Regions from separate parts of the Paenibacillus filicis genome, predicted to be linked through region 1. Evidence: predicted binding sites of a transcription regulator. Region 1 holds the regulator's gene; the other holds the start of a gene.
The links. The regulator CtsR, encoded in region 1, represses protease genes until heat stress. The targets are predictions, from matches to a motif close to ATGGTCAATAAAGGTCAAACA.
Positions count from the first base shown of each region.

Region 2: clpP (ATP-dependent Clp endopeptidase proteolytic subunit ClpP) is a predicted target of CtsR. The motif match lies at 1,770-1,790, and genes of this name have one in related genera.

Region 1 is NZ_JBBPCC010000034.1:129-3,543, reverse strand. It holds gene mcsB (protein-arginine kinase McsB) at 33-1,109, opposite strand; gene mcsA (protein-arginine kinase activator protein McsA) at 1,123-1,659, opposite strand; gene WMW72_RS32795 (CtsR family transcriptional regulator) at 1,698-2,159, opposite strand; gene pdaA (delta-lactam-biosynthetic de-N-acetylase) at 2,557-3,351, shown strand.
Region 2 is NZ_JBBPCC010000032.1:29,013-32,427, forward strand. It holds gene WMW72_RS32270 (Ig-like domain-containing domain) at 183-968, shown strand; gene clpP (ATP-dependent Clp endopeptidase proteolytic subunit ClpP) at 1,122-1,703, opposite strand; tRNA gene WMW72_RS32280 (tRNA-Arg) at 1,848-1,922, opposite strand; gene WMW72_RS32285 (sugar-binding transcriptional regulator) at 2,144-3,172, shown strand; gene gap (type I glyceraldehyde-3-phosphate dehydrogenase) at 3,227-3,415, shown strand, end outside.

The sequences.
Region 1 (3,415 bases):
TCGATTATTTGCTGCGAATGAAGCTCTTGGTGTTAGCTGACTTCGTCCGATTCGGACATCTTGTCACGGATCAGCTGCGCTCTTCTAATGTCTCTTTCTTCAGGCGATAGCTTTTCTCCTGCTAACTGCTGCAAAAAACCGGGTTGCGTCATCACAAGCAGCTCATTGAGCACTTGCGGCGGCACTTTTTTGATAAAACCCAGATCTATGCCAAGCCTTACATCGGATAGCCGCTGTGCCGCTTCCTTGGAATCCATAATCGCCGCATAGGACAAAATGCCGAAGGAACGGCTGACCCGGTCCAGAATTTTAGCTCTGTTCTCGACAGAGAGCTTATACCGAGCTGCGCGTTCATGCTCGATAATCTGCCGGACCACGCTGTGCAGGTTATCGATGATTTCTTCCTCTGACTGCCCGAGGGTAATCTGATTGGAAATCTGGAACAGATTGCCTAGCGCCTCGCTCCCTTCCCCATACAGTCCTCGCACAGCCAGACCTACCTGGGTAATGGCCGACAATATCCGGTTGATCTGCTGCGTAAGCACCAGGGCCGGAAGATGAATCATCACCGAAGCACGAATCCCCGTTCCGACATTGGTTGGGCAGCTTGTCATATAGCCTCGCTTCTCGTCGAAGGCATACTCGAGTTGAACCTCGAAAATATCGTCGATCTGATTGGCGAGGTCCCAAGCTTCCTTAATCTGAAACCCGGGGCACAAGCATTGTATTCGCAGATGATCCTCTTCATTCACCATGATGCTGATGGATTCATTATCCGACAGAATAACTGCTCCGTTGCGCGATTCGTCAGCCAGTGCCGGACTTATCAGATGCTTCTCGACCAGCACCCGGCGTTCTAGCTCACCGAGCTCCGACAGAGGCAGCAGCGTGAAGCGGCTGATCGTATCCAGATCGTCATTGCCTACTACGCCACCAATGCGCTCCAGCACCTCTTGAGACTGCTGATTCGTCGATAGCATGGGGAAGGGATAAGCCCCCACATTACGGGCAATTCGTATGCGCGTGCTGATGACGATATCCGAGTCCGGACCTTCCTCCTTCATCCAATCGCTTAATGCATGCTCCGTGAAGCGTTGCGCTTCCGTCATAGGGTACTCCTCCTTATTCCCCTGCTGTCTGGCTTTCCGACGCCTGCTTCTCTAGCTCCCGGATCTGATCCCGCAGCTTGGCTGCTTCTTCGAACTCCTCCTGCTCAATGCGGTCGTGCAGGTCTTTCTTCAGAACTTCGATTTCCCGTTTGAGCTTTATTAACCCTCCAGAACGCTTGGGAACCTTACCTGTATGGGTTGTATTTCCATGCACCCGCTTGAACAATGGGTCCAGCTTCTCATTGAAATGCTTGTAGCATTCGCTGCAGCCGAACCGCCCCACCTTACTGAACTGGCTGTAAGTAAGACCGCAATGATCACAACGGGTCGGTTGTACCTTGTTCGCTGATGACTGGTTATGCGAGGAAGGCTCGAAATCAAGCAGCCCGCTTAATAAATTATGGATCGAAAATCCGCCAGGGGTTCCAGGGATGAGCTCCCCTTTCTCCCGTGCGCAGGACTCGCAGATATGGAACTCCGTCTTCTCGCCGTTCAAGATCTTCGTAAAATGAAGTGTCGCCTGCTTCTTCCCGCATTCCTGGCAAATCAAAGCAGTCCCTCCTTCGGCGTTATATAAGGACCCTCAAGCTACTTGCTGAGCAAGCAAACCATCATCGCCTTCAGCATTCTGGCACGTATCTCGTCGCGCAGCGGAAGCTTCAGGGCAAGCACCTCACGGGCTACAGCGGCCTTCATCAGCGCAGCCTCACGGGCTGTGACAAATCCGCCTTCCTCCAGCTGATACAGCAAGCCTTCGGATGTCGTCTGGTCGATGTGATTGCCTACATTCTGGAAAATGAAGTCAAGCACGGTGCCATGAGAATGAAGCACGACCTTCTGAATACGCACATAGCCTCCGCCACCCCGCTTGCTTTCGACAATATACCCCTTCTCGAGAGTAAAGCGCGTGCTGATGACATAATTGATTTGCGAGGGTACGCAATTAAATTGATCGGCCAGATCATTACGCTGGATTTCGATCACGCCATCAGGGCTTTGCTGCATGATTTGCTTCAGATGCTGCTCAATCATCTCTGAAACACTGCGCAATCTGTTCAACCTCCAAGACAAAAGTTGAGAACACAATTCGTCAATTTCTGACTTTGACTTTCTTTGACTTTAGTAACATTATAGCAGATTTTCTGAAGAATGCAACAATTCCGGAAACACCTTCTTTAAGCCTATTTTCGGCGTATTTTTGGGGATACAGCTGAGTCTTTAATTAGGTATACGTTATAGTTCTCAGTATGCACATCCCCTGGGCAGGCTAACGAACGGGGAACGACCAATTCCTGCGCCATTACCAAGTAACTGCCTATACTGCCAACAAATAAAGCTGCCTTACCCGGCACTCCATACATGCTGCCCTGTATCTTGTGAGATAGTAAATCGAGACATTTACAGAGGGTGACTCTAACTATTCTCAGGAGATCAGGAGGAATATGGATTGAAGCAGAACCGCTGCCGTTGGATGCTTGTCGTGACAATATTAACCGTCTGCCTATTTACCGTATGTGCCCTTCCGGATTCCGTGCATGCTGACGTTGCCTATCATTTTGGATTTAAGAAAAGCGTCAACGGCCGGGATCCTTCCATTGATGAAGAAGGCTTCAAACCGCTCCTACAGAAATACGGGGCTATTTTCACGGGAGACCCCAGCCAAAAAGAGCTCTTCCTCACCTTCGATAATGGATATGAAAACGGGTTTACCTCTCGCATCCTGGATGTCCTGAAGGAAAAGCAGGTGCCCGCTATTTTCTTTGTAACCGGTCATTATGTGAAGGAGCAAGCCGAACTGCTCAAACGGATGAAAGCCGAGGGCCATCTGATCGGGAATCATTCGTGGCATCATCCCGATATGAGCCAAATCTCTGCCGAACGTATTCGTGAAGAGCTGAATAAGGTAAAAACAGAGGTCGCAGCCGTGACTGGTCAGCAAGAGATGCCTTACCTGCGTACGCCCCGGGGAATTTTCAACGAGCGGTCGCTGGCGGTTAGCAAGGAGCTGGGGTATACCAATGTATTCTGGTCAGTCGCCTACAGGGACTGGGATACGAAGGACCAAAGAGGCTGGAAACACGCTTATGACAAAGTGATGGCTCAACTACACCCTGGAGCCGTGCTGCTGCTGCACTCGGTATCCAAGGACAACACAGAGGCACTGGGTGCCATCATCGACGCAGCCCGCCAGCAGGGCTATGTGTTCAAAAGCTTGGATGAGATGACGGTCCGCAGGCCCTAAACTCGATGCACGCATATATGCAAAGACAGCCCGTATGGAGTTAAATCCATACGGGCTGTCTTTA
Region 2 (3,415 bases), on a different contig from region 1:
GATCTGTACGGTCTTAGGCGGGTGCCTTCCTGCAGCTTTCCTTCCATCATGCGTTCGTCATTCATCCGTCATTGTGAAATGCGCAACTTTCCTGAAAGTAAAACGTTTGGATAATTAGGATTTAAATGGGAAGGGTGGTGATTAGGATGGAGGCTGGTCGATGGCTGGATCCAAGCAGATGGATGGCTTGGACGGGCTGGAGCTTACTTGTCGTCGGAATTCTGTACGTTCCGTCCTTGCCCTGGTATATCCTGGGGCAGGTACAGGAGGCGGAGATTCGGATTTGGGGCCTGAGCGCCATCTCTGGTGGTGCATTAGCCCTTACGGGGAGGCTCGCATATATGCGGAGCCCCGAGGGTGTGAGAAGATGGCTGCTGCTCGTCGGCATTGTAGGTATGCTGGTAATTGGGCTAGCGCAGGTTCCCGCACTTTTCAGCTGGCTGCTGTACGGTGGTGTATTTACCGGAGAGTGGATGCCCTCAGAGCGAGCAGGCTTCGTGATCGGGATGGGTCTCCATCTGTGGTTAACTGCGCTCGCTGCAGGCACGATCGTGTCCGCGATCGTCGCCTTGTCAGGACGGTTGCGCAAGGGCCTAAAGCTCCCTGGAAAGCAGCTTGCCCAATTTGTGGCATTGCTACTGGCGATTGCCGGAGGCTGGTGGGGCTGGGAGCTGTATCAGAGCAGCCGCTGGGTGGCCTTCACCTATCCGGAGCATGGAGCGGTCGATGTCCCGCTGAATGCCCAGGTAAACGTGGTATTCTCAGGGACGCACAGTTCCATGGGCATGAGAATCCGCTACGTGGAGCAGCCAGAGCGAGTAGTTCCGGGGATGACAGGCGGGGGTCCTTCCGGTATGACGTTCGAGCCCGAAGGCGGCTTCGCGCCGGGAAGCCGGGTTCAAGTGATAGTAGATGCAGGACGGCGCAGTCATACCTTTGAATTTACGACGGCTTCCGGAGCGCCATAGCGTCTCAGCGGACGCTCCCAGCTTCGGGGCGGGGGCTACTAGTAGGGCCGTGACGCCTGCGGGCAAAAAAAAGCCCTGACCGGTCCTCCCCTTATGGGGAGGGAGCCGGTCAGGGCTTCCTGCTCTAGCACTCGCTGTACACCGTTTGACGAATTAGATGCGCTCGATGACCTTGTCGATCAGGCCGTACGTTTGCGCTTCGGCAGCGGACATGAAGTTGTCGCGGTCGGTATCGCGCTCGATTTTCTCGAACGACTGGCCTGTACGCTCGGCGAGGATCGTGTTCAGCTTGTCACGCATCTTGAGAATGCGTCTAGCGCGGATCTCGATATCGCTGGCCTGGCCTTCGGCACCGCCGAGCGGCTGGTGGATCATAACCTCGCTGTTAGGCAGGGCATAACGCTTGCCTTTGGCGCCTGCGGCGAGCAGGAAGGCTCCCATCGAAGCGGCCATACCGACGCAGATCGTCGAAACATCCGGCTTGATGAACTGCATGGTATCATAAATCGCCATGCCGGACGTGATGGAGCCGCCGGGGCTGTTGATATAGATACTGATGTCTTTATCCGGATCCTGTGCGGTCAAGAACAACAATTGCGCAATGATCGAGTTGGCTACAACGTCGTTGATTCCGCTACCGAGAAAAATAATCCGGTCCTTCAAGAGCCGCGAGTAAATATCGTATGCGCGTTCTCCTCTTGCATCAGGTTCGACAACCATTGGAATAAAACTCATGAGCTGCAGCCTCCTTTAATAAAACCTCAATATCAAGCTATACCCATCATAACGGAAATTCAAACTAAGGTCAAGGAAGGTCAAACGAAGACATAAAAAAATCAGTCTTCATGAAGATCAGGACTGATTGTTGGTTTGTATAAATGGCGCGCCCGTAAGGAATCGAACCTTAATCTCAGGCTCCGGAGGCCTACGTCATATCCATTGGACCACGGGCGCATATGAAGCTGTACTTGCAGACAAGCAACAGTGACAGCAGAAGTTATTGTACCTCATCTTTTCTAATAATGCAAGGGGGTTTTACGTCTTGATCTTGAACCGGCTTTGATCTATAATGAAATCAGCTAAGTGATGAGCTTAGCACTTTTTTCGAAGTGTGTGGGACCGAAAAAGTATCACCGGGACGAAATGAGTCCCAATGTGGAAGAGATGTGAATGCCATGCGGGATATGCTAGACATCCAAAAGCTACTGGTGCCGGATTTGCTCGACTCGATGAAGAAGCGCTATACGGTTCTTCAGCATATTCTTGTGTCGGGTGTTGTCGGCCGCCGGACGCTGGCTGCTTCGATCGGATCCACGGAGCGCGTGCTGCGTGGCGAGGTTGAATTCCTCAAGGAGCAGGGATTGCTTCAGATCGATGCTTCGGGGATGCGGATTACCGAGGACGGCAGACTTCTGCTGGAGCAGATCGAACCACTGGTGAAGGACTTGTTCGGGCTTACCGACTGGGAGGAGCGCATACGCTCCAGATTTGGCCTCAAGCAGGTTGTGATCGTGCCCGGGGATTCGGAGGCTTCTCCGCATACGAAGAAGGAGCTGGGGCGCGCAGGCGCTTCGGTGATGAGAAAGCTGGTTAAGGAAGAAGAGGTCATCGCCGTCACGGGAGGATCTACGATGGCTGAGGTCGCCAATCAGCTGAACGCTACGGCTTCCATGAAGAGCTGCTGGTTCGTACCGGCACGCGGCGGATTGGGCGAGAGCGTGGATCTTCAGGCGAACACGATCGCGGCAACGATGGCGAAGAAGGCAGGCGGGCGTTACCGGCTGCTGCATGTACCCGATCATCTGAACGATGAGGCGTACCAGTCGCTGCTGCAGGATGATCATATTACGGAAGTGTTCCATTTCATCCGCAAAGCGAGAATGGTCGTACATGGCATGGGAGATGCTATGGTGATGGCTAGACGGCGGAAGGTCGATCCCGAGACGACGGCAAGTCTGCAGCGCGAAGGCGCTTTGGCTGAGGCGTTCGGATATTACTTTGACCGCAGCGGGCGTATCTTGCACAAGATGCCAACGGTAGGCTTGCGCATCGAGGACATTCACGATATGGACACGGTCATCGGCATCGCCGGAGGCCGGGGTAAGGGCGAAGCGATTCTGGCTGTGCTCCGGTACGGGCACGAGGACGTACTGGTCACTGATGAGGCTGCGGCTGCCGAGATTGTACAGCTTTTGTCATCTTGACGGGCTAACCCCCGTCTTGACTATATACAAACCATTCTTAGGAGGAAACCTCTCATGGCAACGAAAATTGGTATTAACGGATTTGGTCGTATCGGTCGTAACGTATTCCGCGCAGCGCTGAACAACCCGAATGTCGAAGTTGTTGCAATCAACGACCTGACAGACGTGAAAACACTGGCTCACCTGCTGAAATACGACACGACGCATGGCGTGCTCGATGCTAAAGTCGAATCGACTGAAGGC